DNA from 4 places in the Cupriavidus metallidurans CH34 genome. Region 1 is predicted to be linked to each of the others. Evidence: predicted binding sites of a transcription regulator. Region 1 holds the regulator's gene; each other region holds the start of a gene.

Evidence for each region. The regulator FNR, encoded in region 1, switches genes on or off when oxygen is low (the NO sensors DNR and NnrR bind a similar motif). The targets are predictions, from matches to a motif close to TTGATNNNNATCAA.
Region 2: the regulator FNR is predicted to act here: its motif matches at 4,131-4,144, upstream of RMET_RS32025 (DUF3149 domain-containing protein).
Region 3: the regulator FNR is predicted to act here: its motif matches at 5,634-5,647, upstream of RMET_RS02830 (DASS family sodium-coupled anion symporter).
Region 4: the regulator FNR is predicted to act here: its motif matches at 6,385-6,398, upstream of RMET_RS08395 (universal stress protein).

The regions. Positions count from the first base shown of each region.
Region 1 covers NC_007973.1:2,203,036-2,210,936, forward strand. Annotated here, with positions in the region: gene rluB (23S rRNA pseudouridine(2605) synthase RluB) at 1-853, opposite strand, end outside; gene scpB (SMC-Scp complex subunit ScpB) at 882-1,790, opposite strand; gene RMET_RS10190 (sulfite exporter TauE/SafE family protein) at 2,341-3,108, opposite strand; gene fnr (fumarate/nitrate reduction transcriptional regulator Fnr) at 3,194-3,919, shown strand; gene RMET_RS10200 (hypothetical protein) at 4,003-4,248, opposite strand; gene RMET_RS32220 (membrane protein) at 4,245-4,481, opposite strand; gene ccoG (cytochrome c oxidase accessory protein CcoG) at 4,495-6,024, opposite strand; gene ccoP (cytochrome-c oxidase, cbb3-type subunit III) at 6,080-6,994, opposite strand; gene RMET_RS10215 (cbb3-type cytochrome oxidase subunit 3) at 6,991-7,158, opposite strand; gene ccoO (cytochrome-c oxidase, cbb3-type subunit II) at 7,163-7,828, opposite strand; gene ccoN (cytochrome-c oxidase, cbb3-type subunit I) at 7,846-7,901, opposite strand, start outside.
Region 2 covers NC_007973.1:860,162-868,062, forward strand. Annotated here, with positions in the region: gene purD (phosphoribosylamine--glycine ligase) at 1-1,170, opposite strand, end outside; gene RMET_RS03940 (YebC/PmpR family DNA-binding transcriptional regulator) at 1,255-1,980, opposite strand; gene RMET_RS03945 (helicase HerA-like C-terminal domain-containing protein) at 2,236-3,771, shown strand; gene RMET_RS32025 (DUF3149 domain-containing protein) at 3,886-4,038, opposite strand; gene upp (uracil phosphoribosyltransferase) at 4,186-4,836, opposite strand; gene RMET_RS03955 (Bug family tripartite tricarboxylate transporter substrate binding protein) at 4,928-5,917, opposite strand; gene RMET_RS03960 (DMT family transporter) at 6,161-7,048, shown strand; partial or broken gene RMET_RS03965 (SDR family oxidoreductase) at 7,093-7,874, shown strand; gene RMET_RS03970 (methylglyoxal synthase) at 7,876-7,901, shown strand, end outside.
Region 3 covers NC_007973.1:598,326-606,226, reverse strand. Annotated here, with positions in the region: gene RMET_RS02850 (DUF3141 domain-containing protein) at 1-2,173, opposite strand, end outside; gene RMET_RS02845 (phosphate acetyltransferase) at 2,480-3,430, shown strand; gene RMET_RS02840 (acetate/propionate family kinase) at 3,454-4,671, shown strand; gene RMET_RS02835 (tyrosine-protein phosphatase) at 4,668-5,420, opposite strand; gene RMET_RS02830 (DASS family sodium-coupled anion symporter) at 5,768-7,291, shown strand; gene RMET_RS02825 (Ldh family oxidoreductase) at 7,353-7,901, shown strand, end outside.
Region 4 covers NC_007973.1:1,808,494-1,816,394, forward strand. Annotated here, with positions in the region: gene RMET_RS08375 (PHA/PHB synthase family protein) at 1-543, opposite strand, end outside; gene RMET_RS08380 (MaoC family dehydratase) at 591-1,031, opposite strand; gene RMET_RS08385 (DUF2339 domain-containing protein) at 1,641-4,922, shown strand; gene RMET_RS08390 (DUF3999 domain-containing protein) at 4,919-6,247, shown strand; gene RMET_RS08395 (universal stress protein) at 6,569-7,000, shown strand; gene RMET_RS08400 (universal stress protein) at 7,048-7,488, shown strand; gene RMET_RS08405 (hypothetical protein) at 7,732-7,901, shown strand, end outside.

The sequences.
Region 1 (7,901 bases):
TGCCGTTCACGCGGACCTGGTCGGTCGGCAGAATACGCTGGCCGATATGGGCAGGCAGGCCATTGACCGACACACGCCCCTGCAGGATCAGTTCTTCCATCTCGCGGCGTGAACCAAGTCCACCCTCCGCCAGCACCTTGTGCAGTTTGGGCGCGTCGTCGTCTGCGGACAGTTCGCGCACCGGCTTGGCCTTGGTGCGCGGCACAATCGTGTCTTCCTGATCGAACTGCTCGGAAATCACGAAACGGAACAGATCCTCGCCACCGGCAGCGGTCTTCGCGCCGCCCTTGCCGGCTTGCCGACCGGGCTTGTCGCCCTGGCGCTGCTCGACACGCTGGTCACCCCTGTCAGCACCCGGCTTGCCGCCAGGCTGTTGACCCTTGCGCTGACCACCCTTGTTGCGGCGGCCCGGCTGTTGTGAGGTTGGCTTGTTGTCACCATCAACCAGCGCTGCCTTGCGTTGCGGCTGCTGACGGCGCTTGCGAGCCCCCTGCGCTGGCTGATCCGATCGCGGCTGGCCAGCTTGCGCGTCGCCACCCATCTCCTCGGCACCAGCAACTGCCTGCGTGTCGGCGGCCGGCGCCGGCTTGCGACGCCCACGGCCACGCGCGGGGGCGGCGGCCGGCGAAGCATCGCCGCTTTCGCCAGTCGACGAGGGTTCGACATCGTCGCGCCCCGTTTCCCGGCCATCGCGGTCCTGCCCCGCCTGGCGACGGGAAGCCACTAGATTGCGCAGGCCGCGGCGCAGCCCCTTGCGGCGGGGCGCGCCTTCGGCGCCGTTACCCTCGGGGGCTGCGCCGGTATCGCCCGGCACGTCCGGCTGGCGGACGTCTTGCTCAGCGGAATCAGACAAAGTATTCACTATCGATGTTGCATGTTGTTCAGTTGGACACGCGCTCGTCGTCGTCCTCGGTCGTCAGCGGCATATCACCGTCGCGAGCCGGAACTGCGGCGTCCTCCTGCGAGGAAGACTCTGTGTCCACATGGAATCCGTTGGCCTGGGCCACCGGCGCGTCATCGTCATGCCCATCACCCTCGGGCAACTGCGCGACGCTGTCGTTCTGTTCGTTTTCATTGCCGGCGGCATCGCTCGCGCCACCGGACAGATCTTCGGATTGCGGCTCGACCGACAACGACTCAACTGCCGGCTCGCCCGTCTCAGCCACCCCAACGGTAGCCTCCGAAAAGGCTTCCTCGTCACCAGCAGGCGGATTCGCCGTCGCGACCGCCTCGAAATCGATGGCCTGCTGATCCAGCAGTGCCGCCTGGGCCTGGGCCTGGGCATCCTCGAGCGGCGGTAACTCATCCAGCGAGCGCAGACCGAGGTCATCCAGGAATGCCTTGGTCGTTGCGTACAACGCGGGGCGGCCAGGCACGTCCCGGTGACCGATGACTTCGATCCAGTCCCGATCCTCAAGCTTCTTGACCACTTCCGTGCTGACCGTCACGCCCCGGATCTCTTCGATGTCACCGCGCGTCACCGGCTGGCGATACGCGATGATCGCTAGCGTTTCCATCACGGCACGCGAGTACTTCGGCGGCTTTTCCGGATTGAGTCGGTCAAGAAACTCGCGCATCTCGGGACGGCTCTGGAACCGCCAACCGCTGGCCAGGGCCACGAGCTCCACCCCGCGCTGCTGCCAGTCGTTGCGCAGCTCTTCGAGTAGAACCCGGATGGTGTCGGCACCGACGTCGTCGGCGAACAACCGTCGCAGATCACCAACGCGCAACGGCTCCTGCGCACAGATCAGCGCGGTCTCGAGGACGATCTTCGCCTCTTGGGTATTCATGTGATTGTGTGCAGCCTGTCTTTGCACCTGCTTCTGGACGAATCCTGAAGCACTGGAGATTGCAGATACAGCGAGGCCTAAGCCACCGCCATCTCATCGCGCAGCTAACTCGCAGCTTTTCGCAGCGCAGCCGTGCACCTCATTTTCTTTGCATCGAATTGCCGGGTCGTTCCGGCAGGAGATCGTCCGGGGCTGACAGACTGCGCCAGTCAACGGACCTCTTGCGTCGCACCCTCTCCCTTTTGGGGTGGACATTCACCTGGACAATCAGATCGCCAAGGCGGCAAGAAACAATCGATATCGGCCCAGGCAACTTCGCCTGGCACCGGCGCCACCTCTCCACACAGCCCCATCGGACTTTGGAACCAGATCTTGTGAACCGGATGAACTGTGGGGACGATCCTGGCAAGCCAGACCTGCCCAGACCCCCTGGGCACACACCCCAGATCGGGAATGCAGCCCCGGCGACGCCACGAGCGCATCGGAGCGCGATACCGTGGTTTCGCGATTGTATGGCATTCCAGCCCCGCCCTGCAACCAGCAAAAAAGTCTAGAACACGACGCAGAAGCCGTGATTGGCCAGCGTATCGGGCAGCCAGACGGCGCGTGCGACACCCAGCGCCCCAAAACCGATCACAATAAGCGCGGCGCCCACTCGCACGCTGGGGCGGCGCGACAGTTGCCGCAGGTAGCCCGACAAACCCGAGATCACCAGCAGGTTCGGCAGCGTCCCGATGCCAAAGGCCGCCATGACAAGTGCCCCAGAAGGCGCATTACCAGCCAACAAGGCGAGCGCAAGTGCGCCGTACACCATACCGCAAGGCACCAGCCCCCAGGCCAACCCCATCCCATAGCGCCGCATGATGGGCGCGTGCCGACGCAAGCGAAGCGGCATCTGCATACCCAGCGACGCGATGCCCTGAACGACATACGAGGCCGCCCGCGCCGCCAGCCGTTCGAGCCACGCTGCCCGCATGACGCGGCCCCGCAACAACCACACCCCGGTCAGAACAAGCAACAGGCTGCCTGCACCGTAGAGCCAGCGCTGCACTGGCAGGTAATCCTGCTTCCAGACTGTCGCGCCCACCGCCCCCATCAGTGCCCCAAGCAGCACATAGGTCGTGAGACGCCCGGCGTGCATAACCAGTAGTTCCAGCCACCAGTGCAACCGCGAACGATGCACGACGTTAACGACCGCGACAGCCGCCCCGGACTGCCGTTGCTCGACGGCAATGGCAATTCCTCCACACATGGCTGCGCAATGCACGCCGCCAAGCAATGCAAGTGTAAAGACACTGAAAAGCACACCAAATGGCAACTGTTCCTCGCTTCTGCGTCACATCAAGCTGTAAAATGCCTGCATCGCGCCTCCATCGCAAGCGCATTCATGCGAGCACCATCAATTGCTTACCTCCATTCCCGTCACCGAGATGTCTCCACGTTGCTCCACTTGCGCCATGGGCCAGCTTTGCCTTCCCGTGGGCATGTCGCAACAGGACCTCGCAAAGATGGACACGCTCGTACAGGAACGCGTTCGTGTTCACAAGGGCGAAACGCTCTATCGCATGGGCGAGCCACTTACCGCAGTCTATGCGATCCGCTTTGGCACATTGAAGACCCACGTGACCATGGAGGACGGACGCACGCAAATCACCGGCTTCCATTTACCCGGTGAAGTCGTCGGACTCGACGGCCTCGGCGAGATGCAGCATGCATCCGATGCCACTGCACTCGAGGACACCGAGGTCTGCGTCGTACGATTCGATGACCTGCAATCGCTGTCCGGCACCTTGCCGTCGCTCCAGCAACAGTTCCTGCGACTGATGAGCAAGGAAATCTCGCAGGACCAGATCATGCTGATCACTCTTGGCTCGATGCGTGCCGAAGAGCGCCTGGCAGCATTTCTCGTCAACATGTCGGAGCGCCTGTCGATGCGCGGCTACTCGTCGAGCGAGTTCGTGCTGCGGATGAGCCGCGAAGAAATCGGCAGCTACCTTGGCCTCAAGCTCGAAACCGTGAGTCGGCTCTTCTCTCGATTCGCCGAAGCCGGCCTGATTCAGATTCGCCAACGACACGTGAAACTCGTGGACATGGAAGGCATCAGGCAGGTCTATAGCCGAAACTGCTAACGAACGTCCTAGCCAGGAAAACGGCCGCACCTGGAATTCAGTTCCCGGTGCGGCCGTTCTGCTTTCTACCAGCACTCGATCCATTACTCGAGTTCGTCGGTCTCCTCGAGCTTGGTTGGCATGGTGTATAGCGTCAGCCCGCTGGACAACGCGCAAAACAACCACGCCACCAGGAAGCCAATCGTGTAGACCGCCTCACGAGACGCTTCCACCTGGTGCCCGAAGAACGTGAGATCGCCCGGATCAACGACCGAAAATACGGTGGCGGTGGCCGCTCCGCCCATCAGAAACGCCGGCCAAAGTACCCACATCAGCCAGCGGAGTCTCATGGGCGCCTCGCAGCCGGCGACGTTACATGCTCCGCCCCCGTTTTCTCTACGACCAGACCATGACGCTCCACGCCGGAAACCGGCAAATCCGGATGCGTGTTGGCGAGCCAGATGGTCACGCCGCAGCCAATAATTGCAAGCAACGGACCGCTCATCAAAAGCCACGGCCACGGTTCCCTGTACCAGGGCTTGGACTGTTGGGATGTCATTGCGCTCTCCTTGTTTGCTGCCATTTCGCCCTCAGCATCACAGATTGCGGGGAACAATGAAACTCGTGGATTGCCTGATATGCGCGTCTCGGCCGTCCTCGCCCTCCGCCGTCACCGTTACGTTGATCTTGTGCGTGCCTTCCTTGGCATCGTCGATCGGCACGCGGATGCGAATCGGCAACAACCGGTTGGACGTTGGCTGCATGGCCTCGGCGGACTTGTCATACTCGACCGTCAGTCCAGTCAGGTCGTCGCCCTCAGCCTCCACGCGAATCCGCATCGGCGCTTCCGTGGTGTTGATCACCTGGAGCCGATAGACGTTCTCGATCCAGCGCCCCTCCACTTCCCGGCCCAGCGCGCCGCGATCCCGAATGATGTCGACCTTGATCGGCGACCGCACTGCCAGCGACGCGACGAAGCCCGCCGCCAGAACCAACCAGATCAGCGTATAGATGATCGTGCGTGGTCGCAGCAGCCGCTTGCGCGCGTCGGATGTCGACAGGGACTTGCGCATCGCATTTTCCGACGTGTATCGGATCAGTCCGCGCGGGTACTCCATCTTGTCCATGACCAGATTGCACGCGTCGATACAGGCACCGCAACCGATGCACTCGTACTGGAGGCCATCGCGAATATCGATACCGGTCGGACACACCTGCACGCAGATACTGCAATTCACGCAATCGCCAATGCCAGCGGCATGGCGATCGGTCTTGCGGGAACGGCTACCACGCGGCTCCCCACGACCCACGTCATAGGTCACGACATAGGTATCGCGGTCGACCATCACGCTCTGGAAGCGCGCATAGGGGCACATGTACTTGCACACCTGCTCGCGCATGAATCCGGCGTTGCCCCAGGTCGCAAACGCGTAGAACAGCATCCAGAAACTCTGCCAGGGTCCGAGCGTAAAATGCAGGACCTCGCTACCAAGCTCCCGAATCGGCGCGAAATATCCAATAAACGTGAAGCCCGTCCACAGTGCGATCAGCACCCAGAGCACATGCTTGGTCGCCTTGATTCGCAGCTTGCGCAGGCTCCAGGGATCGCCGTCAAGTCGGATCCGCGCGATGCGATCCCCTTCGACATGTCGCTCGATCCACATGAATATCTCTGTGTAGACCGTTTGGGGACAGGCGTAGCCGCAGAACAGGCGTCCGGCGATGGCTGTGAACAGGAATAGCGATAGCGCAGAAATGACCAGCAGCACGGCAAGATAGATCACATCCTGCGGCCACAGCACGAGACCGAAGATGTAGAACTTGCGCGCGCCGAGATCGAACAGCACGGCCTGGCGATCATTCCACTTTAGCCAGGGGGTTCCGTAGTAAATCAACTGCGTCAGGATGACCAGCCACACGCGCCAGCTCGAAAACGCGCCAGAGGTCGAGCGCGGATAGATCTTGCGGCGGACCTCGTACAGCGCTTCCTCGGTGGTCTCTGCCCCCTTGGGGGGCGGCGCGGGACGCCAAGTGTTGCCGTTACGATCGCTCGACGACTGGCTTGCAGACGGATCGTTCGAGGCGTGATCGTCCGAGTGATCGGGGGCGTTAAGGGGCGCGCTCATCGTGTTGCCCTCACGCCCCGGTGGGCGGCACTCCGCCCGGCCCCGGGGCAGTTAGTCATTTTGCAGCGCCTCCCGTATTCGAGAGTCCCCACACATATGCGGTCAGCATGCGGATGCGCTCGGGCGTCAGAATCTCCTCATGCGCCGGCATATGACCGTTATGTCCCTTCAGGATCGCGTCGACGATCGTCGCTTCCGAGCTGCCGTACAACCACGTGTTGTCGGTCAGGTTCGGCGCGCCGAGTGCCTGGTTGCCCTTGCCGTTGGCGCCGTGGCAGGCCGCGCAGGTCGACTTGAAGGTGCTTTCGCCACGCGATGCACGAATCGGATCCGAGGACAGACCAGACAGCGAACGCACGTACTGCGCGGTATCGCCCGCCTGCTTCGCATCGATCGTGCTCGCAAACGACGGCATCACGCCATTGCGGCCCTTGGTGATCGTCTGTTGGATCGTCTCCGGCTCGCCACCGTAGAGCCAATCGTTGTCGGTCAGGTTGGGGAAGCCTCGGCTGCCACGCGCATCCGAACCATGGCACTGCGCGCAGTAGTTCAGGAACAACCGCTGGCCGATCTCGCGTGCATCAGGATCCGCCGCCACCTGCTTGATATCCATGTTCAGATACTTGGCGTAGATCTGGTGCTGCGTTTTCTCGGCCGCTTCGCGGTGAGCGGCAAGCTCGCCCTGCGTCGAGAACTTGAGCATACCGGCGTACGATCCCAGACCCGGATACAGCGCCAAGTAACCAAGACCGAAGATGCAGGCCAGCAGGAACATCCACATCCACCAACGTGGCAGCGGATTGTTCAATTCGCGCAGGTCACCATCCCAGACATGACCGGTGTCATCAGTGGTGCTGACACCTTTCGGCATCTTGCGTTGGGAGAACAGCAGCCAGACACACCAGACGATCCCGATGAGCGCGATGGCCGCGATGTAATAACTCCAGAAATCGGAAATGAAATCGCTCATGGCTGTGGGTTCCGGCTTGTAGTTGTGTTTTCGTCAGGCAGGGCAAACGGCAACATCGCCGATTCCTGATTGGCGGCCTGGCGGCCGCCCGACCATGCCCACCAGCAGATGCCAATGAACGTCAGCATCGACACGACGGTTGCAATTGCGGTCACGATCGCCATGGCATCACTCCTTCGCCGGCGCCGGAGCCGCCGCCGAGTCAACGCGCACATTGCGGCGATTCAGGCCAAGTCCCTGCAGATACGCCACCAGCGCATCTTCTTCCGTCTTGCCCGCCAACTCTTCAGGCGCACGGGCAATCTCTTCGTCCTTGTACGGCACACCCAGACGCTTCAGCGCGTGCATGCGTGCCTGGATGTCGTTGGTGGGCAACTGCGTCTTCTCCAGCCACGGGTACGAAGGCATCACCGACTCGGGAACCACATCGCGCGGATTGCGCAGGTGGATCCGCTGCCAGTCGTCCGAGTAACGGCCGCCAACGCGCGCGAGATCCGGACCGGTACGCTTCGAGCCCCACAGGAACGGGTGGTCATACACCGACTCGCCCGCCGTGGAGAAATGGCCATAACGCTCAGTCTCCGCCTGCAGGGTACGCACCTGCTGCGAGTGGCAACCAACGCAACCCTCACGGATGTAGATGTCGCGCCCCATCAGGCGCAGCGGCGAGTACGGCGTGATGCCCGGATCGGGCTCAGTCGTCGAGTGCTGGAAGAACAGCGGCACGATCTGCACCAGGCCAGCGATACTGACCACGATGATGGTTGCGATGATCAGCCAGCCGACGTTCTTCTCCAGCGTTTCGTGGGAAAAGAATCCTTGTTTTTGAGACATCGTTCGGTCCTCGGCGATCAGTGGGCGGAAGCCGGCAGGTTGGCCGGAATCGGAGCGTCAACCGCAGGCTTGC
Region 2 (7,901 bases), 1.3 Mb from region 1:
GACCGTATCGGCCAGGCCCACCACGCAGAGCACGCGGCCGCCGGAGGTCAGCAGCGTGCCATCCTTGAGCGTGGTGCCGGCGTGGAACGTCACGGCGTCGGCGGTTTCCGCGGGGATGCCGGTGATCGCATCGCCCTTGCGCGGGTTTTCCGGGTAGTCGTAGGCGGCCATGACCACGCCCAGCGCGGTGCGGCGATCCCAGTCCAGCTCGATCTGATCCAGCTTGCCGTCCACGGCCGCTTCCATCACATCCACCAGGTCGGTCTTCAGGCGCGCCATGATCGGCTGCGTTTCCGGATCGCCCATGCGGCAGTTGAATTCCAGCGTCTTCGGGTTGCCGTTGGCGTCGATCATCAGGCCGGCATACAGGAAGCCCGTGAACGGGATGCCGTCCTTTTCCATGCCACGCACGGTCGGCAGGATAATTTCGCGCAGCGCGCGCGCATGGAGCGCGGGCGTGACCACGGGGGCAGGCGAGTACGCGCCCATGCCGCCGGTGTTGGGGCCCGCGTCGCCATCCAGCAGACGCTTGTGGTCCTGACTAGTGGCCAGCGCCAGCACGTTCTTGCCGTCGACCATCACGATGAAGCTGGCTTCCTCGCCTTCGAGGAATTCCTCGATCACGACCCGGGCGCCGGCATCGCCGAGCTTGTTGTCGGCCAGCATCATGTCGACCGCAGCGTGCGCTTCTTCCAGCGTCATCGCCACCACCACGCCCTTGCCCGCGGCCAGGCCGTCGGCCTTGATCACGATTGGCGCGCCTTGGGCGTCGATATAGGCGTGGGCGCCGGCAGCGTCGGAGAACGTCTGGTAATAGGCCGTGGGAATGCCATGGCGGTGCATGAAGGCCTTGGCGAAGTCCTTCGACGATTCCAGCTGGGCGGCGGCCTTGGTCGGGCCGAAGATACGCAGGCCGCGGGCGCGGAACACGTCGACGATCCCGCCAGCCAGTGGCGCCTCGGGGCCAACCACCGTGAACGCCACACCTTCACGCTCGACGAAGGCGGCCAGCACCTCCGGGTCGGTCAGCGGCACGTTCTGCAGACGCTTGTCCAGCGCCGTCCCGCCGTTGCCCGGTGCCACGTACACGACTTGCACCTTGGGGGACTGGGCCAACTTCCACGCCAGCGCGTGTTCACGTCCACCCGAGCCGACAACCAAAACTTTCATGATCCACTGCCAGAAAAGAAACGCATGCGAAAAGCGGCAGCTGGCTGGTGCCGGGCTGCCGCCATGGGGCGCGGCGCGAGAGGCTTATTCCTCGACCACCGCGTTGGTGAAGACTTCCTGTACGTCGTCCAGGTTTTCCAGCGCGTCCAGCAGCTTCTGCATCTTGACGGCGTCGTCGCCGACGAAGCTCACTTCGTTCTGCGGCTTCATTACCACGTCGGCCACTTCGGCCTTGAAGCCGGCGGCTTCCAGCGCGGCCTTGACCGCGCCGAAGTCATTGGGCGGGCAAGTCACTTCGATCGATTCGTCGTCGTTGGTGACCACGTCGTCCGCGCCGGCTTCCAGCGCGGCGTCCATCAGCTTGTCTTCCGGGGTGCCCGGGGCAAACAGGAACTGGCCGCAGTGCGTGAACATGAAGGCCACCGAACCTTCGGTGCCCATGTTGCCGCCGTGCTTCGAGAACGCGTGGCGGACTTCGGCCACGGTACGGGTGCGGTTATCGGTCAGGCAGTCGACGATGATGGCGGCACCGGCCAGGCCGTAGCCTTCGTAACGGATTTCTTCGTAGTTTGCGCCTTCCAGGCCACCCACGCCGCGCTGGATCGCGCGCTGGATGTTGTCCTTGGGCATGTTCGCGTCCATGGCCTTTTCCATGGCCAGGCGCAGACGCGGGTTGGAGTCGAATTCGCCGCCGCCGAGCTTGGCGGCAACGGTGATTTCCTTGATCAGGCGCGTCCAGACCTTGCCGCGCTTGGCGTCAGCGGCGGCTTTCTTGTGTTTGATGTTGGCCCATTTGGAATGACCGGCCATGTTTCTCTCCGTGGCGCAAAAACGAATCGTGCGGCGTGCGGCCGCTGTTGGCGCGGCGCGGGCGTGGATCAGGCTTCCTTGACAGTTGCTGACAATCCGGCGGCCGCGCCATGTGATTGATGTGCCAATCTGCTGGCTATAATCAGCGCAGGATTTTATCACGCGCCCCCGCCGCTCCGAAGCGCCACGCATCGTGCTTCCGCCGATGGCTGCGGGTGCATTTCCACCTCGTTCATTCCCGCTTCCCGAGATCACATGGCCGATCCCATCCTCATCGCCAAGAATGCCGACCAAGAACTCGTGCTGTTGCCCGAAATGGGCAACCGCCACGGCCTGATCACCGGGGCGACCGGCACGGGCAAGACCGTCACGCTGCAGACGCTGGCCCAGGGCTTCTCGCGGCTGGGCGTGCCGGTGTTCATGGCCGACGTAAAAGGTGACTTGACCGGCATTTCCCAGGCCGGCCAGCCCACGGACAAGCTCAAGGCCCGCCTGGCCGAGCATGGCCTGCCCGAGCCGGTCTGGGGCGCATGCCCGACCACGCTCTGGGACGTCTTCGGCGAAAAAGGCCACCCGGTGCGCGCGACGGTTTCCCATATGGGGCCGCTGCTGCTGTCGCGGATGCTCGAACTCAACGATACCCAGGAAGGCGTGCTGAACCTGGTATTCCGCATCGCGGACGCTAACGGCCTGCTGCTGCTCGATTCCAAGGATCTGCGGGCGATGCTCCAGTACGTGGGCGACAACGCGGGCCAGTTCACGACCGAGTACGGCAATATTTCGGCGGCGTCGATCGGCGCGATCCAACGTGGTCTGGTGGCGCTCGAATCGCAGGGAGCGGACAAGTTTTTCGGCGAGCCGATGCTCAATCTCGAGGACTTCATCCAGACCGAGAAGGGGCAGGGCGTGGTCAACATCCTGGCCGCCGACAAGTTGATGAACGCGCCGCGGCTCTACGCGACCTTCCTGCTGTGGATGCTGTCCGAATTGTTCGAGAAGCTACCCGAGGCCGGCGATCTGGAAAAGCCCAAGCTGGTGTTCTTCTTCGACGAGGCGCATCTGCTGTTCAACGATGCGCCCAAGGCGCTGCTCGACAAGATCGAGCAGGTCGTGCGGCTGGTGCGCTCGAAGGGCGTGGGTGTGTATTTCGTGACGCAGAATCCGGTCGATATCCCGGACACTGTGCTCGGTCAGCTTGGCAACCGCGTGCAGCACGCGCTGCGCGCATTCACGCCGCGTGACCAGAAGGCGGTCAAGGTGGCGGCCACGACGATGCGCGCGAACCCGAAGCTCAATCTGGAGCAGGTTATCGGCGAACTCGGCGTGGGGGAGGCGCTGGTGTCGTGCCTCGACGCCAAGGGCACGCCCTGCGTCACCGAGCGTGCCTGGGTGCTTGCGCCCGGCAGCCGTATCGGCCCGATCACGGACGACGAGCGTCGGGCGTTGATCGCGGGGTCACTGGTGGCGGGTACCTATGAGAAAACGATTGACAGGGAATCGGCGTACGAGAAGTTGCGCGGCAACGCGGCGGCGTCGGGAACGGGAACGCCGGGGCCGGCCAGTGGCGGCGCGGCAGGCGGGACAAGTGGTAGCGCGGAGCAGGGCGGCTGGCTCGATCAGGCTGGCGAGATCTTCGGCACGCTGACGAAAGGTACCGGCAAGACCGGGCGCGGCGATTCGATCCTTGAGTCGATGGCCAAGTCGGCGGCGCGGACGGTGGGTTCCCAGGTGGGACGGGAACTGATTCGCGGCGTGCTGGGCAGTCTGCTCGGCGGCGGCAAGCGCAAGTAGCCTGCGAAGCTGGACCAACGCCGATGCATCAAAATAAAACGCCCGCGCGATGCGGGCGTCTTTCATGGGGATCGTCAGGGGCCGGGGCCAGCGCCGGCGCCGCTGGCCAGAGGCTCAGTTGCCGCCGCGCCGCGCAGCCTCTGCGTCCTCGCGCATCTTGCGCGCGAACATGCGCGCAAAGAACGCGCCCATCCCGATGATGAAGGCAATGACGGCCAGACTGCCGAGCCCGGTGGGCGTTGTGAACAGGATCTTGATGGCTTCCATGTGGGACTCCCTTCGCTTTTATATTGATTCACCGTGTATGGCGGACAGTGTAGTCAGTACAAGGCACGGGGAAAGGTCATCCCACAAAAACTTTGAGGCGCATCAAGCGCCTCAATTTCATTCAGACGAATCCAGTTCAGTTCGGGCTTAGTTCTTGGTGCCGAAGAGACGGTCGCCGGCGTCGCCGAGGCCCGGCACGATATAGGCATGGTCGTCCAGATGGTTGTCCAGCGAGGCGACGTAGAGCTTCACGCCGGGGTGGGCCTTCTGGAACACCTCGACGCCCTCGGGCGCAGCCACCAGCGCCACGAAGGTGATGGATTCGTCCTTGACACCACGGCGCTTGAGCACATCCACCGCATGGGCAGCCGAATAACCGGTGGCGACCATCGGGTCACACAAGATGAACGAGCGATCTTCCACGTCCGGCAGGCGCACCAGATACTCCACCGGGCGGTGCTGATCGTCGCGATATACGCCGATATGGCCGATACGCGCCGACGGAATCAGTTCCACCAGGCCGTCGCTCATGCCGACGCCGGCGCGCAGCACGGGCACGATCGTCAGCTTCTTGCCGGCGATGACCGGGGCGTCCAGCGGCACCAGCGGCGTGTCGATGCGGCGCGTGGTCAGCGGCAGGTTGCGCGTGATCTCGTAGCCCATCAGCAGCGTGATCTCGCGCAGCAACTCGCGGAACGTGCGTGTCGACGTTTCCTTGTCGCGCATGTGCGAGAGCTTGTGCTGGATCAGCGGGTGATCGAGGATGAAGAGATTGGGAAAGCGCGGATCTTGTTTCATGGCGGCAGGCTCGGAAATCGGGAAGGCCCCCCCTGGAGCGGGAGGGCCCTGTGCAGCGCGATTGTAATGGATGCGCGGGCCTGCCCGGTGGTCAGTCCACCGTGATCCCGGCCGACTTTGCGACCTTTCCGAAACGTTCGTATTCAGTCTGAGTCAGTGTCTGCAATTCGGCTGCACTCGAACCCTTCGGATTGAAGCCGGCCTGGGCCAGCTTGTCGCGCACGTCCGGACGCGCCAGCGCCTCGACGAACGCCGTATTGAGCGCCTGCACCACCGGCGCTGGCAGGTTGGCCGGGCCGTAGACGCCGAACCATGGTTCTACCGCGTAGCCCGGCAGTCCGGCTTCGGCCAGCGTCGGCACATTCGGCAGCGACGGCGAGCGTGTCTTGCCAGCCACCGCCAGCGCGCGCAGCTTGCCAGCCTGGATGTGCGGCAACGAGGCCGGCAGGTTGTCGAACATCACCTGGATGTGGCCGCCGAGCATGTCGTTGATGGCCGGGCTGCTTCCCTTGTACGGCACGTGAGTCAGATTCGTCTGCGTCACCTGCGAGAACATCGCGCCGGCCAGGTGCATCGAGGTACCCGTGCCAGCCGTGGCATAGGTCAGCCCCGGATGAGCCTTCGCATAGGCAATCAGTTCCGGAACGGTTTTCACCGGCAGGCTCTCGCTCACCTCCAGCACGATGGTCGAGGTGCCGAGCAGGCTGATCGCCGTGAAGTCGCGCCGCGGATCGAACGGCACGTGCTTGTAGATATGCGGGTTGAGGGCGTTGGTCGAGATCGCGCCGAAGCCGATCGTGTAGCCGTCGGCCGGTGCCTTGGCCACGGCATCCATGCCGATGTTGCCACCGGCGCCCGGCCGGTTCTCAATGACGACCGGCTGGCCGAGCTTTTCGGCCACGCGCTGGCCCACGGTGCGGGCTACGAGGTCGGTGGTGCCGCCTGCGGCGTAGGGCACGATGAAGCGGATCGGCTTGCTCGGGAAGCTGTCGGCGGCAAAGGCGGCCGACGGCACGGCGAACGCGAGCAGGGTAGCGGACAGGATGGCACGGCGGCGCGCCGTGAAGCGGTAGGACGGCATGACTCGGGTATCTCCAGTTTCTTGTTGTTCCTGCGCGGCGCGCGGCTTTGGCGCGCCGCGCAGGCGCCGGCCATTGTATGGGAAAGCAGGCATTGGCGCGGCCCCGGCGAGCATTGCGTCTTTTGGCATACAATCGCCGGGTTCCCGCCGCGCGCCGCACGAATCGAACGTGCCGGCCCGGCGTATGCCCGAACTGCGTCCCCCGTGCCTGCCTCCCAGAAGTCTTTGTCTCCGCCCGTCGAAGTGCCTGCCGCACAGCGCGTCGGGCTTGCCGTCGCGGCCATCGGCGCCGTGCTTTTCTCGGCCAAGGCCATCGTCGCCAAGCTGATGTACCGCTACAACGTCGACGCCGTGATGGTGATCACGCTGCGCATGTTGTTCGCGGTGCCGTTGTTCATGGCGATCGGCTGGTGGCAGGCGCGCAAGTTGCCCGCGTTGTCCTGGGCCGATCGTGGCCGTGTAGTGTTCCTGGGCTTCATCGGCTACTACCTGTCGAGCTTCCTCGATTTCATTGGGCTGCAATACATCACCGCGAGCCTCGAGCGGCTGATCCTGTTCCTGACTCCCTCCTTCGTGCTGCTGACGACCGCGCTGGTCTTCCGCCGGCCTATCGCGGCCCGCCAGTGGATATCGCTGCTGCTGGCCTATGTGGGCATCGTGCTGGTGTTCGCGCACGACCTCGACGTGAGCGGCCCGCAGGTCTGGCTGGGCGGCGCGCTGGTGCTTGGCAGCGCCATGTCGTATGGTGTGTATCTGATCCTGAGCGGTGAACTGGTGCAGCGCGTGGGATCGCTGCGGCTCGTGGCCTATGCGATGTGCGTGTCCACGTTCTGCTGCGTGGTGCAATATCTGGCGTTGGGCCGGCCGATCGCGGAACTCGCGCAGCCGGCGCCGGTAATGTGGCTGTCCGTGGTGAACGCGGTGTTCTGTACCGTGTTGCCGGTGTCGCTGACGATGATCGCGGTGGCGCGGATTGGTGCGCCGATGGCGTCGCAGGCTGGCATGATCGGTCCGGTCTCGACGTTGCTGCTGGCGTTCTGGCTGCTGGGTGAGCCCATCAGCGGTGTGCAGATGATCGGTAGCGCCCTGGTGCTCGGCGGCATGTATCTGCTTTCGACGAAGAAAGCCTGAATTCGAAAATTCGAGAAGAATCAACCAAGGAAGGAGAGCAAGAAATGGATCTCGGACTGCGCGGTAAGCATGCGCTGGTGTGTGGCGCCAGCAAGGGGCTCGGGTTTGCGTGTGCCGATGCGCTCGCGGCGGAAGGCGTGGATGTGGTGATCGTGGCGCCGAGGCGCTGGAGAAGGCTGCAGCCGATCTGCGCGCCCGTCACGGCCGCCGCGTGCTGGCGGTGGCTACCGACATTACCACGGCGGAAGGCCGCAAGCTTGCCCTCGACGCAGCCACGAAGCTGGGCGATCTCGACATCCTGGTCAACAATGCCGGCGGCCCGCCTCCGGGCAACTTCCGCGATTGGGGCCGCGACGAATGGCTCAAGGCGCTCGACGCCAACATGCTGACCCCGATCGAGCTGATCAAGGCCACGGTCGATGGCATGATCGCGCGCCGCTGGGGCCGCATCATCAACATCACGAGTGGCGCGGTGAAGGCGCCGATCGACGTGCTGGGCCTGTCCAACGGCGCCCGCTCGGGGCTGACCGGTTTCGTCGCCGGCCTGGCGCGCGAAGTGGCGCAGCATGGCGTGACCGTCAACAACCTGCTGCCCGGACCGTTCAACACCGATCGTCTCTACAAGACGATGGAAGGCGGCGCGCAGAAGGCCGGCATCAGCGTCGATGAAATGGCGCAGCGCCGCGCGGCGTCCAACCCGACGCGCCGCTTTGGCGACCCGGCTGAGTTCGGCGCTACCTGCGCGTTCCTGTGCAGCCGCCAGGCCGCATACATGACCGGCCAGAATGTGCTGCTCGACGGCGGTGCGTATCCGGGGACGTTCTGACATGCGCAGCAAGCCACGCATCGCGCT
Region 3 (7,901 bases), 1.6 Mb from region 1:
CGCCCTCGAGCGGGCCACCGACAGTCAGCACGCGATGCGCCAGCACCATCACCCGGCGGCGCTCCTTCATGTCCGGCACGAGTTGTGGCAGCGTGCGCAGCGCGGCCTCGGGGTCGAGACTGACTACATAGCTCTGACGCCGTACCGCGTCCTTGAACTCGGCCAGCGTGAAACGCTCGTCGGGCGGGTTTTCCACCGCCAGCTTGCGTAGCAGGTTGAATGGACGTTCCTCGATGGCGGACTTGCCCGCCGTCACGTAGGCCAGGATACGCAGGAATCCATCGACCAGCGTGCCCTCGCCGATCCGGGACAGCGCCTCGCGACGGCGAAGTTCCGCCACCTCCGTGCGCAGCGCGCTAACGGCGGGCGACTCGGCGCGCTCGGTATCCACCTTCATGCCGAACAGGGCCGGCAGCCACGGCGTGGCGTAGATCGACGAGAACGCCTGTTCCTGCCAGGCATCGCGCATATCGCGGTACAGGTCGAGCGAGCGCACGATCTGGTCGGAAATCGCGGTCTGCATGGCCAGGAACGGGTTGTCGGGTGACACGGGCTGGCGCGCTTCGCGCACGGCCGGCGCCATCGCGCTCACCCATTGCATCCACGGATTGGTGTCACCTTCCAGCGAGCGTTCAAGCCGCGTCGGATGCACCGCCCGAATCACCTCCGCCATCGACTCGTTCGACATCGCGCGCAGGAACGGCGAGGCAAACGTATCGTAGAGATGCTGGTTGATCTCGGCCACGCGGCGCACCACCTGGAACGGCAGTTCGTCGTCCCGGCCGTCGTCGAGCGCCAGGATGTCGTCGATCGTGCGCCGTTCGAAGCGCACCATGTAGCGGCCTTCGATCAGATCCTTGTGCGACGTGCCCGGCGCGATGTCATCGATCTTCGCTTCGTACAGGCCCGGCGGCAGCACGTCGATCAGGTCCAGCGCGCAGAAGAGTTCCGAGTGTTCCTTGTTGGCCACGCTGCCCGATACGAAGATGCCGAGGTGGCCGATCGAAGGATGCAGGCAATAGACGATGGTCTGGTCGTTGGCGACGATCTCGTCAACGTTCGCGTAGAGATCGGGAATCCAGTTCAGCGCCTGCTGCGGCGGCGTGATGTTGTCGCCCCAGGAGGCAAACACGATCACCGGCGAGCGCACGTTCCGCAGGTCGATCACCGTCTTGCCGTCGTTGCTGCGCACCTCACCCGCTGTGAGATGGTTGCCGACGAACAGGTTCTGCACGATCCAGTCGATCTCTCCCCGGTTCATCAGGAAGTGGCCGCCCCACCAGCGCTCGAACTCCAGGAAACGCGGACCCTCGGTATCGGCCTTGGCATAAACGTTGTAGAGCTTCGACCAGAACGTGTTCGCGGGATCGAGCTTCTCGAAGTTCTGGACGAGCCAGGCGCCGTCGAAGCGGCCATTGCCCAGATCCGCAGCCAGCGATGCCAGCCAGGTGCCGCCAAGCAGGCCACCCGAGTACCGCATCGGATTCTTGCCACGCACTCCGGACCAGTACGCCACAGGCGCGCCAGCCAGCAGGATCGGGCCGGTGACTTCCGGCGCGGCAGCCGCCAGCATCAGCAGGGCCCAGCCTGCCTGACAGTTGCCGACGACGAATGGCTTGCCGGGCGCATCGGGGTGGCGCTCGGCGACCGCCTGCAGAAACAGGCCTTCCGTACGCGCGACGTCCTCGATCGTCTGCCCCGGGCAAGGATCGCGGAAGAACGTGATGAAGTAACACGGATGCCCACTGCGCAGCGCGTTGCCAATCTCGCTGTCGGACTTGAACCCGCCGATGCCGGGACCGTGCCCCGCGCGGGGGTCCATCACCACGAACGGCCGCTTGGCCGGGTCCGTCGGTTGCCCTTCAGGTGGCACGATGCGAACCAGCGCGTAGTTGACCGGCGTCGGCAAATCGCGACCGTCGATCAGTACCTCGTAGTCGAAAACCAGCACTGGCGGCATACCACCGCGCTCGTGCTCCGCGGTTTCATTGCCGCGCTGCCGAAGGATGTCGAGGAACAGGATCGAGCGTTGCCACGCATCGAGGCCGTACTCCCATGCGGCGTGCGCAATGGCGGTAGGCGGAACTGGTGGAAGAAACCCGGCGAGCGCGGTCGCGGCCGGTGAGGGTGCCTCCGCTGTCGATGTGACAGCGGTCGGTTGACGTGCGGTCATTCCGTTTCTCCCAGTCTGGATAGGCGGAGTCAGGGTGTCGCGGCAAGAGGTGTCGCCCGGATGACCGATAGATCAGCGCCGGTGCGCTTGCTGCGATGCAACACCGAAAATCTACCAGTGTCGCGGCGACATGGCAATTGGCCGAAGCGCCACTCCGAACATATCGGTCACCCATGACATATGCGTGTCATCGTAGCAGTTGGAACATTGGCATATACTTTGCCGCAAGACGTTTGCGCAATGCAGCATCCGTGGCCCCCAGGATGCCTGCCCTCCAAAACCGTTTGGTTCCTGGGAACGCTGCCTATGCCGACCACACCGTCCACCGACAAGTACGCCCAGCTGCTCGCGCGTTGCGAGGGGCTGCCCCCCATCCCCACCGCCGTCGCGCATCCGTGCGACCAGTCATCGCTCGATGGCGCACTGGAAGCTGCACGACTTGGCCTGATTACTCCGCTGCTGGTTGGTCCCGAGTGGCGCATCCGGCAAGTGGCGGAGGAGCACGGCCTGACCCTCGGCGATACCCCGATCATCGACACGCCTCACAGCCATGCTTCGGCCGAAGCCGCCGTGGAAGCCGTGCGCTCGGGCCGCGCCGAACTGCTGATGAAGGGCAGCCTCCATACCGATGAGTTGCTGCACGCCGTGACGCGCAGCACCAGCGGTTTGCGCACGGAACGGCGCCTTTCGCATGTCTTCGCGATGGACGTGCCGACCTATCACAAGCCGCTGTTCATCACGGACGCCGCGGTCAACATCTTCCCCACGCTGAACGAGAAGGCCGACATCGTGCGCAACGCCATCGACCTCGTGCGCATTCTCGGCGTCGAGCGCCCCAAGGTGGCGATTCTCTCGGCCGTGGAAACAGTGACGGACAAGATCCCGTCGACGATCGACGCCGCCGCGCTGTGCATGATGAGCCTGCGCGGGCAGATCGAAGGCGGCCTGCTCGATGGTCCGCTGGCGTTCGACAACGCCATCAGCAAGGCCGCGGCCGAAACCAAGGGCATCCATTCCGAAGTGGCCGGCGACCCCGATATCCTGCTCGTGCCGGACCTCGAAGCCGGCAACATGCTCGCCAAGCAGCTCACGTTCCTGGCCGGTGCGGAAGCGGCTGGCATCGTGCTTGGCGCGCGCGTGCCGATCATCCTGACCAGCCGCGCCGACAGCGTGCGCGCGCGCATTGGTAGTTGCGCGATCGCCGTGCTCATCGCCCATGCACGCCGTGTTGCCACCGAGGCAGCCGTCAAGGTCTGAAGCCACTTACGGAGATTCGCCGCGTGACCACTGCTCATCCCGTCATCCTCGTCGTCAACGCTGGCTCGTCGAGCGTCAAGATTTCCATCTTCTCCGTGCCGGAGGCTGCTCACGAGGACGTCGAAGTCCTGCCCGCGCAGCTTGCGCACGGTCAGATCGAAGGTATCGGCGTGGCGCCGCATATCGAGGGGCGCCTGGCCGATGGAACCGTCGTCGCCGACGAGCGCTTTCCCGTGGAGCTGGTGCCCGATCACGATGCGGCGTTCCGCCTGATCCAGGCCAGGCTGCAGGAAGGCCTGCGCGACACGCCGCCGGTAGCGATCGGCCATCGCGTGGTGCATGGCGGCATGGACTTTGCCGACGCCGTGCGCATCGACGACAACGTGATCGCCAGGCTCGATGCGCTGGTACCGCTGGCACCGCTGCACCAGCCACACAACCTGACGGCGATCCGCGCGGTGCGGGCCGCCGCGCCCGACCTGTTGCAGGTGGCGTGCTTCGACACCGCGTTCCACGCCGGGCACGATCCGATGGCCCAGTTGATGGCGCTGCCCTACGAGTACTACGAGCAGGGCATCCGGCGTTTCGGCTTTCATGGGCTGTCCTACGCGTATATCGCGCGCCGGCTCAAGCAGGTGGCGCCCGACTTGGCCGAGGGCCGCGTGATCGTTGCCCACTTCGGCAATGGCGCGAGCCTGTGCGCGATGCGCGGCGGCAAGAGCGTGGAATCGACCATGGGCCTCACGGCGCTGGACGGCATGCCGATGGGCACGCGCTGCGGCACGATCGACCCCGGCGCGGTGCTGTGGCTGGCGGCGCAAGGGATGACGCCCGACGCAATCCAGGCGATGCTCTATGGGCAATCTGGCCTGAAGGGTATCTCCGGCGTCAGCAGCGACATGCGCGCACTGCTGGCCAGCGATACGCCGCGCGCGAAGCTGGCCGTGGACTTCTACGCCTATCGCGCCGCACAGGAAATCGGCAAGCTCGCGGTCACGCTGGGTGGCCTGGATGGACTGGTCTTCACGGCTGGTATCGGCGCCAACTCGCCGGACGTGCGCGCACGCGTCTGCGCGCACCTCACCGATCTCTTCGGCATCTCGCTGGATGCCGCGGCCAATGGCGACAACTGCCAGCGCATCAGCAGCGACACAAGCCGCGTGCCGGTGCTGGCGCTGCAGACGGACGAGGAAGGCATGATCGCCCTCTCGACCGCGAAGATCCTGCTAAACGGCGGCTAATCTTCGAGGTAGTGCCCGCGTAGTTGCCCCACATCGATGCGCAGGTCATCGGCAAGAAATTGCTCCACACTGCCGTAGGCCCGCGCAATCGCATCCATCGATGCTTCCAGGTATTCGGGCCGCACTTCGAGCAACGGCATGATGACGTCCGCGTCGACCCCGATCGGGGCCACGCGCGCCAGCACATCTTCGTTGAGGCGGCGATTCCAGTGATTGGATTCGAGGTAATTGGCAACGATTTCGTCCTGCGACACGCCAAGCGCCGATAGCAACAGCAACGACGCAAAGCCTGTGCGGTCCTTGCCTGCGGTGCAGTGATAGAACAGCGTGCGGCCGGCCTCGGCATGACGCAGGAACGCGCCGAACGCCTCGCGGTAGCGCACCGGAAAATCGCGGTACACATCGAGCATGAAGTCTCGCATCTGTGTGGGCGTGCTTGCACGCAGGCGCGGCACCAGCACATCCATCGCCATGCTGCCCTCCAGCACCGGCACCGCGAGCCAGTGAAAGCGCTCGCCGAAAGCGGCCTCGGCAGGCGACTTCTCGCCGGGAGACCGGAAATCGACAACGATATCCAGATCGAGCGAATGCAGGCGATCGAGATCGGCGGCCGAGGCCAGCGCGGGATTCGCGCTGCGATAGAGCTTGCCCGACCTGACGCGACGGCCGGATAAACCGGCCAGTCCGCCAAGGTCACGCGCGTTGGGGATCGTCTCCAGCCCCAGCGAGGGGCGTGTGTCGTGATTCATATTATTGGTCATTTCGCATAAGCGTGCGGTCAAGCACGCCTTCCAAAAACGTTCAGCATCGGCTTCAATTATTTCAGATCGCCGCATCGAAGGACAGGTGCCACGTACGGCTTCATGCTTCCGTGCCGCTCATACACCCATCCACGCGCAATCACACTCACTCGATCCGCACAAGGCCCCATTGCTGGCATCGAAGCCTGACATCACAGTGAGTTGATATCCAGCAATTGCGCCGTCACCAGCACCTTGGCACATCGGCCTTGGCTTCACATAATGAGCCCATGTCGGCCGCGGCGATCCTGCGATACGACGCGACTGGCAGGCTGATCCAACATAGGGATTCCACGATGCCTGAATCACAAGTACCTCCTGCCGCCTCCGGCGCCCCCACCGCCGCGACGGCCGTCGCGGCCGCGCCCAAGCTCAATATCCACTGGGGTCTGTATGCGGCCGTGGTCGTGCTGATCGCGGTGCTCCTGATACCGATGCCGGCTGACCTGCCTGTGGCCGGTCAGCGCATGCTGGCCATCCTGGCATTCGCGGTCGTGGTGTGGATTACCGAAGCGGTGACCTACGAGACCAGCGCCATCATGATCACGTCGCTGATGGCCGGCCTGATCGGCTTCGCGCCGATGGTCAATGACCCCAACACGCTATATGGCACATCGCGCGCGCTTGGCATGGCCCTGGCGGGCTTCTCGAACACCGCGCTGGCCCTCGTCGCCGCCGCGCTGTTCATCTCGGCGGCCATGACCGTGACCGGACTGGACCGGCGCATCGCGCTGGTCACCTTGTCGGCCATCGGCACCAGTACCCGACGCATCCTGATCGGCACGATCGCCGTCACGATCCTGCTCAGCCTGGTGGTGCCGAGCGCCACCGCGCGCAGCGCATGTACCGTGCCGATCATGATGGGCGTGATCGCCGCATTCGGCGTCGACAAGAAGTCGAACATCGCAGCCGGCATCATGATCATGGTCGCGCAAGCCACCAGCGTCTGGAACGTCGGTATCCAGACCGCCGCCGCACAGAACCTGCTGACCGCGGGCTTCATGGACAAGCTGCTCGGCGAACGCGTGACCTGGCTGCAATGGCTGATTGCCGGCGCTCCCTGGGCCATCGTGATGTCGATCGTGCTGTACTTCCTCGTGCGCTGGCTGCTTCCGCCTGAAACCGACGCAATTGCGGGCGGCAAGGAAGCCGTGCAGCGTGAGCTGGCCGCGCTGGGTCCGATGACGGGCCCGCAGAAGCGCCTGGCTGCCGTCGCCATCGGCCTGCTGCTGTTCTGGGCCACCGAGGGCAAGCTGCACAAGTTCGATACGGCGTCGATCACGTTCGTGGGCCTGGTGATCCTGATGCTGCCGCGCATCGGCGTGATGGACTGGAAGACGATGCAGCAACGCACGCCATGGGGCACGCTGATCGTGTTCGGCGTTGGTATCAGCCTGGGCACCGCGCTGCTGACCACGCAGGCCGGCCAATGGCTCGGGAAATTCGTCGTCACGCATTCCGGCCTGGCCAATCACGGCACGCTGCTGGTCTTTGCCGTGCTGGCGGCATTCCTGATCCTGATCCACCTCGGCTTTGCCAGCGCCACGGCACTGACCTCCGCGATGCTGCCGATCCTGATCTCGGTACTGCAAACCATACCCGGTGACATGAACAAGGTCGGCATGACGATGCTGCTCGGCTTCACGGTCAGCTTCGGCTTCATCCTGCCCATCAACGCACCGCAGAACATGGTCTGCCTCGGCACCGATACCTTCAACGGGCGACAGTTCGCGCGCATCGGCATCCCGACCACGATCATCGGGTATCTGCTGATGCTGCTGTTCGCGTCGACGTACTGGCGCTGGCTTGGCTGGATCTGACCGGCAAACATGCAACCTCGCCGCTGACACAAGCGCCCCCAAACCTTCGCCCCCAACGATGATGAAAATTACCCTAGACAGCGCGCGGCAGTTCGCGCGCAGCATCCTGGCGGCGCAGGGTGTGCCCGCCGATATCGCCGATGACGTGGCCGAGCACCTGGTGGAAGCCGATCGCAGCGGCTACGTCAGCCACGGCCTGTCGATCCTGCCGAACTACCGCCGTGCCATCGAGAGTGGCAACGTGAATCCCACCGGACGCGCTGCGTGCGTGCTCGACCGCGACATGCTGATGGTGTTCGACGGTAACGGCGGCTTTGGCCAGCACGTCGGCAAGACCGTGATGACGCGTGCCATCGAACGCGTGCGTCAGCACGGCCATTGCATCGTGACACTGCGCAAATCGCACCACCTTGGCCGCATGGGCCACTATGGCGAGATGGTGGCCAGCGCAGGCTTCGTGCTGTTGAGCTTCACCAACGTGATCAACCGGCCGCCCGTGGTCGCGCCCTTCGGCGGCCGCGTGCCACGGCTCACCACCAATCCGCTTTGCTTTGCCGGGCCGATGCCGAACGGGCGACCGCCGCTCGTCGTCGATATCGCCACCAGCGCC
Region 4 (7,901 bases), 390 kb from region 1:
GGCGACGTCACGGCCCACCTCGAACGCCGACTCGTCGGTGATGGCGATGCGCCGCTGGCGCATGTCCTCGACATAGTTCACGAAGCCGTTCAAGAGGCTTTCACCGTTGGTCTCCAGTGCGAGCCGGATTGCTTCCGGGTTGGTTGCCAGGAAGTTGGACGGGCTCATGGCATCGACGAGTTGCCCCAGGAAAAAGGTCAGCTTACTCTTGTCGTCGTCGTCCAGATGGATCGACTCGGCCAGTTCGGCAAGCGTCTTGGCATTGAGCAGATAACCTTGCTTGAGCATCCGGTACCACGGGTTCTCGTCCCAGTCCTTCACCGCGAACCGGCGGTCCGGTTTTTGGTCGGCACCGGCCTGGCCGAATGCCGAGGCCAGTATCGAAAACTGACCTTCAAGGTGCCGGAAGCCGGACTGCATCAGGCGGGGCATGTCGATGCCGCTGGGCAGGTAGCGCGGGTAGGCGAATAGATCCGCGAGCGTCGTCAGCGGCGAGGGAAAACCGCTCAGCAGCGGATTGGCATGCGGTGTCGGCACAGGCATTGGAGTTCTCATGGCGAATGGCGTGTTGTTTCGGGCGGATGCGCGGCTCATTGCTCGCGTCGTTTTGCTGACGTCGGCATGATCAGGGCGTCACCGTCGACCACGACCTTGTCCTGGACCATGCAGACCGTGCTGAGCGCGACACGCCGTTTCTCCGGTTGGAGATCCGTGACCGTGACCGTCACGTGCACGGTTTCACCAGGCTTCACCGGGGCCCTGAAGCGCAGGTTCTGGCTCAGGTAGATCGATCCCGGGCCGGGCAGGCGACTGGCCAACGCTGCCGAGATCACGCTGGCCGTCAGCATCCCGTGGGCGATGCGCCCGCCAAACGGCGTGGTCTTCGCAAAGTCTTCGTCGAGATGGATGGCGTTGTTGTCGCCGGAGGCCGTCGCGAACAACTCGATATCGGTTTCAGTGATGGTCTTGGCGTAGCTTGCGGTCATGCCAAGCTGCAGGTCTTCGTAGTCATAGCCATTCAGGGTGTTCACGAGGTCTCCTTGATAGTGTTGAAAGCTGTTCGGGCGCCAGATCCAGGCGATACCCGCACGCCGGCGCGCGCGGCGCCGGGTATCGTTCAATGGTTGGTCGCGGTGTGTAGCCTGATCCCGCGCCCCAATGGGTGCGTGCCCCATCTTCAGTGCATGGAGCGCGCGTGCAGACTGTGTCGGGGACTAACGGACGATCGGTTCTTCATCCCCTGCAATGCGGGGTCTGCATATTGATCGACGATCCGGGCGCATTCACATGCGGAATGTCCGGGCGTGTGTCGTGGACGGGGTCGCTGACGGGGGCGCTCAAGCATGGACCAAACATGGATTCAAGAGCCCCCCCAGCATAGGTGGGCAACTGGCGATCGACTTTGCATGGACAGCCAGGGCGTTGACATTTCGTGCCATGCCATCCATGCATAGCGATGGAAATGGAGGGCGCGTTACCCGTGGCAGCGGGGTTGCCCACCCAATTTCAGACGTTTCCGGTCTGAATGCCAAACGTGAGGGGAGTACAGATTTACCACGACGTTTGTAACATTACCCAGATGTCGCCCCGACGTCTCTGCAAGCCACTAAAATCGCGGCACTTCTCTCTGGTGACTAACAATGCTCTGGATACTTGGCTTGATCGGCCTGATCGTGGGGGCCTCGGTTTGGGGCGGTGAAGGCGCTGTCGTCGGCGCCGCCGTTGGGGCAGCGCTGGGTTGGGTGCTACGGGAAAACGCCCAGCAGGACGCGTTGCCCGTGCGCAAAGGCGAGGGACCCTCGCTGGCGCAGCGGGTTTCCGCCTTGGAGCGCGAGGTAGCGGAGCTGAAGCGAGCGCTTGGCGCGGCCGGAGCCGGGTATGCGAATGGCGCCGTCGACTCGGAGACTTCCGACTATTCTGAGACAGTGCGGTCAGAGGTGCCAGAGCGGCCGCCGGTGATCCCCGTCCCGGCGAGCCATAGCGCCGTCGCCGCCACGGCGGTTTCCGCCGTTCCTATTCCCGTGGCAGCGGCACCGGGCTCTGCACCAGCCCCAATGTCGCGCACTCAGGTTGTCAGCCACCAGGACGTGCCAGAGATTGTGCCTGTATCGGCGGCCTCTCCCAGGCCGGCATCGTCGAGCGATATGCCCTTCGTCGTGGCATCGGATATTGATTTTGCCAAACACCTTTTCCGGGAAGCGCTCGACTGGCTGCTGGGTGGCAACAGCGTGGCGCGCGTTGGCATCCTGATTCTTTTCTTCGGCGTCGCATTCCTGCTCAAGTACGCGGCAGACAACAGCATACTGCCCGTGGAGTTCCGACTCGCGGGCGTGTGCCTGGGCGCGGTCGGGCTGCTCGCATTGGGCTGGCGCTTGCGCACCCGGCGCCCGGGATACGCGCTGGCGGTGCAGGGCGCGGGGGTGGGCGTGCTCTATCTCACAGTATTTGCCGCAGCCCGGCTCTATGACCTTCTGCCGGCCGGCGCGGCTTTCGCGCTGATGGTATTGGTCTGTGGTCTCGCGGCGGGGCTGGCGATTTTGCAGAATGCCTCGGTGCTGGCAGTGACGGGAAGCGCAGGCGGCTTTCTCGCGCCGGTGCTCATTTCCACGGGCGGCGGCAGCCACGTCATGCTGTTCAGCTACTACGCGCTCCTCAATACCGGAATATTCGTGATCGCCTGGTTCCGTGCCTGGCGTGTGCTGAATCTGCTCGGCTTCGTCTTCACGTTCGGTATCGCCACACTGTGGGGCGTGCTCAGCTACAAACCGGCGCTGCTTTCCACCACCGAGCCTTTCCTCATCCTCTTTTTCCTGCTGTATACCGGTATTGCCTTGCTGTATGCGCTGCGTCGATCCGTCCAGCTCACCGGATACGTGGATGGAACGCTGATATTTGGGACGCCGCTGGCAATGGCGGGCCTGCAGGCAGCGCTGATGCGTGGCACGCCTTTCGGCATGGCATGGAGTGCAGTGGCGATGGCGGCGTTCTACTTCGCGCTGGCGGCCGGATTGCTGCGGCACCGCCAACGGTTGGGCCTGCTGTTCGATGCACTGCTTGCCTTGGGCGTCATCTTCGCAACGCTCGCGATTCCGCTTGGATTCGACGGCCGGACCACGTGTGCGGTGTGGGCGCTGGAAGGTGCGGGTGTCGTGTGGATCGCCATGCGCCAGCAGCGCCGACTGCCACTGTGGTGTGGCCTGCTGCTGCAGTTCGCCGCTGGCTTTGCATTCCTTGCCGGGGCGCTTGGCGACACCGAACCGGGCGCGTGGCCGGTATTCAATGCCCGCTATATCGGCACGATGCTACTGGCGTTGGCGGGGTTCTTCAGCGCGTGGTGCCTGCTCGCGCGCGAGCAGGTCCGTACCTGGGTGCCTTTTGTTCAGGAGTGGGGTCTGATGGTGGCCCTGTGGGGCGTGTGGTGGTGGCTCGGCGGCGGTGTTTTCGAGATATGGCATTGGCACGTCGAGCAGGGCTGGTCCGTTCAGGACTTGCTGCGTGGCTGGCTGCTGTTCGCCGTGCTGTCGGCATGGCTGGCGCATCTTGGTAGCCGCGCCGCGGATTGGCCGTTGGCAGGTTTTCCTGCACTGGGGTTGACGCCGGTGCAGGCCTTGCTGTGCATCGCGAGTTGCGCCGTCTGGACTGGGCCGCCGCTGGGCGGCAGCGGTCTGCTGACATGGCCCCTGGCGTTCGTGGCCAGTTGGTGGCTGCTCAAACGCCAGGAGGCAGCCCATGCCGACACTTGGCTTGCGCCGCTGCATACACTGCTTTTCCTGACCCTGTGCGTGTTGCTCTCGGATGAAGGCTACTGGCGGTTGCGCGCGTTCGTGCCCGAGGGCGCCTGGAGCTGGGCCGCCTGGACATTCGGTCATGGCTGCTTGCTGGCGGTGCTCGCCGGTGCTGGATTGCGACTGCACTGGCCGGTGCGCCGTTTTGCGCGGGCCTACCTGCTGTGGGCAGCGTTGCCGCTGGCCGCGCTGCTATGGATCTGGTCGCTCGCAAGCCTCGTCAGCGACGGCGCGGCGGACCCGCTGCCATTTGTGCCATTCCTGAATCCGCTGGATGTCGGGCAGATGCTCGTTATCGTCGCGCTGGTGCTGTGGCGCAGGCGTGTGCTGGCGCTTGAGCTTGCCTCGCAGCCGCGAGGGTTGGAGTACGCGGCGCTCGGAACAGTATTCCTGTGGCTGAACGCCGTGCTGCTACGCACCCTGCATCATCACTTCGGCGTGCGTTACGCCGTGCCGGAGATTCTGGAGTCGTTGAACCTGCAACTGGTGTTCCTGGCAGGTTGGGGCGCCATCGTGCTTGCCGCACTCTGGCGTGTGCGCGAGCCCGCCGTGGTGCGCGTCGCGGCGTTTGCCAGTGCACCGCTGGTCCTGGTTATGCTGCTGTGGTCGCTCTACGCGAACCTGACGCAGCCGGGCACATTGCTGGGACGCATCCCGCTGCTCAATCCGCTTGATCTGATCATGTTGCTGACCTTTGGCGCGGCAGTGCTCTGGTGGTTGCGCGCGCCGGTGGCCGGTTTGCCAGTGGATCTGCATACACGCGCGGCAGGGGCGCTGGGCGCGGGGATCGTGCTGATTTGGCTGAATGCGGTACTGCTTCGCACGCTCCACCATTGGCAAGGCGTCCCCTATACCCTGCATGACCTGGCAGGCTCGACGCTGGTGCAGGCGTCACTGTCCGTGTTCTGGACCGTACTGGCGCTCCTGGCCATGCTGGTGGCGACCCGGCGCGCCGTGCGGTCGCTCTGGCTGGTCGGTGGTGGATTGCTGGCAGTGACAGTGATGAAGATGTTCCTGGTCGACCTGTCTTTCCTCTCGGGTGTGGCCCGCATCGTCTCTTTCATTGCGGTCGGAGGATTGCTGCTCCTGATTGGCTATCTATCACCCATGCCGCCTGCGGCAAAGGAGGGCGTGTGATCCGCAGCGTTGGATTCTGCTGGCTCTGCATGTGCCTGCTGCTTGCTCCGCAGGCACATGCAGAGCGCTTCGTGGTGGAGACATTCACCGCGGCACCGTACTTCACATTGACACTCGATGCGCGCGTCTACACGCACGCGCGCGGCGGACTGGCCGATCTGCGGGTACTCAACGGCGCGGGTGAGGCGTTGCCCTACGCGTTGGCGGTGCCTCGGGCCGAAGCTGTGCCGATGCGCACGTTGCATGATGTGCCGTGGTTTCCCGCGCCGGCCGCCGCGTCTAACCGTGCCGAAAGTGGGCTGGGTGTTGTGATCGGCGCCGACGGCACCCTGCATGCCGCCGGTCAGGCGCCGGGGGCGAAGACAACGGCCGACTGGTTGCTCGACCTGAGTCGCCTGACAGAACCCGCCGCCGCAGTCCAGCTCGGTTTGGGGGACAGCGATTTCGAAGGGGCGGTGGCGGTACAGGCGAGCGACGATCTGCAAGCGTGGCAGCCGGCAGGCACGGCCCGCATTCTGCGTGTAAGCCGTGGGGACAGCCAGCTCTTGCAGGAACGTATTGCCCTTGAGGCAAGGCGTACCCGCTACCTGCGGCTGCAATGGCAAGGCGCTGCACCAGAGGTAAAAGGCGTGCAGGTGGAGACGGTGACCGCCCAACCCGCGCCTCCCGCGCCTCTCCAATGGAGCCAGGGTGTGCCTGGCGTGCCGGATCAGGCAGGTGGTTACTCATTCGATCTTGCCGGCCGCTTCCCGGTGGAACAGGTGCGCGTGGGACTGCCGCAAGTCAATACCATCACACAGGCCACGCTTTGGTCGCGGCGAGATGCGCAGGCCCGGTGGGAGCATGTGTCGGATCTGCGTCTGTTTCGCTTGTCCGGACCCAACGGAGAGCAGGCGAACGAGTCAGTGACGGTGCCTCGCAATGACGACCGATACTGGCGCCTGAGCGTGGATCCTCGGTCAGGCGGGCTTGGTGATGGGCGCCCCCTGCTGTTCGTGGGCTGGCAGCCCGCCGAACTGACTTTCGTGGCACGTGGCGCGCCGCCTTTCCAGGTGGTGGTGGGTGAGGCCACCGAAGGCACGGTGCGCCTGTCCAAGGCCGACCTGCTGGCAGGTACGACACCCGCTATCGGCCAGGCACGGCTGGGCACGATGCAGGCATCGCCGGCGGGGCTGGTATCGCCACAGGTACCTCGACGTGAGGCATGGCGCAAGGCAGTGTTGTGGGCCGCATTGGTGGCGGCCGTGATGGTGCTGGGGGCGATGGCCTGGTTCCTGCTGCGTCAGTCGGGCAGATCGGACGAGAAGGGTGGTGCCGGCCACTAAGGAGAAGGCAAGCTTTGACGGGGTGATTTGCCGCTTCGCATCATGGGGGTCATTCTTGGTGCTTGGGGTCACGGCAGGACTTCCTCTCCGAAACGGATCTGCGCCGCGACGTACTGGAGAGAGCCAGCATCGGGACGTTGACTCCAGTCAAGAAGTCCAGGGCGGTGCGGGGATACTGTAACTAAATCGATTCAGTTTACGAATCGAGAAACGCTCCCCGCATGTCGTGCCGGTATCTCGTGCCTGAAGGCATAGGAACGCTGCCAGTTCGACAATCGGTCGTGCGTATGCAAACCGATTCGCCCTCAACCCAAGACCTCTATGTTCAAACACATCCTGCTGCCCGTTGACGGTTCCGACCAATCGCGCAAGGCTGTATCGGCGGCCATTGAATTTGCCCGTAGCACCAGGGCCCGCCTGACGCCATACATTTGCAAGGAAGAGCCTCGCTTGTCCATTTCGATGAGCGCGGCGGTTGATACCGGAAGTGTCGAGAGCAGGCTCGAAAGTGCGGCCCGGGAGGAACTCTCCCGGATTGAAGCCGCAGCCGCATTGGCGGGAGTACCGTGTATCGGAAAAACGTCCTCCGCCTCGGCACCACATCTTGGGATTATCGAGAAAGCCAATGAACTGCAGTGCGACGTCATTTTCATGGCGTCTCACGGTCGAAAGGGGTTGGGAAAACTGCTGCTTGGCAGCGTCACACAGGACGTGCTCTCCCATAGCACGATCCCCGTTCTCGTGTTCCGATAAGCGCAGTTCGCCAGACGATTCCACAAACAGAAGAGGAGGAGGTCATCGTGTACAAGAAAATCCTGTTGGCTGTTGATGATAGTGATGCCGCCGAGCTTGCCCTTGCGCAGGCCGTGACCGTCGCAAAAGCCATGAGCGCGGAGGTCAAGGCATTGTTTGTTGTCACACAGGCGCTCGGCAGCACCTTGACGCCTGCCGAGGCGGCAACCGCGGCCATCGGCAAGCGGATACTGGAACATGTCCGGTCGAAGATGGAAGCCAACGGCTTGCACTACTCCACCGAGTTGCTTGAGGAGGCGGGGTCGGCAGCAGGCCAGATTGCCGACACGATCACCAGCGAAGCCAATGACTGGGAGGCCGATCTGATCGTAATGGGAACGCATGGCCGACGCGGCATCAAGCGTATGGTGCTTGGTAGCGTTTCAGAGGGTGTATTAACGCAATCCCGGATCCCTGTGCTGGTGGTGCGCAGCGATTTCGAGGATTGAACGTCCGGGACGTGCTGACTGGCCGCTCATTGCCAATGTTGCGCTGACACCGTTGCTGAAAGCAGCATGCAGCATCGACATTGGGCAGCACTGCACGCCCCGGATAGGTCCGGCAGACGTTCGCTTTGCCGGCCAATTGTGACTGTTCCCGCCGGAGCTTGGGAAACATCCGTTCCTATCCAATTGCACTTGCTGTTGGTATACGGGTTTTCTTCAGGAACAGTCGTGCAGTCCCAAGTACCCATGCATCAAGCCCCACCTTCGCGCCTTGGCTGCGACGCGACCGATGCTATTCGTCAACTCAAGACGCTGACCGAGATTCTTCCGACCGCCAGTCTGCTGCGCAAGGCCGCGTTGGCCCTGCTGTTGGAAGCGAATGCCAGGGCGCAACCGGATGCCTTGCCAATGGCGTT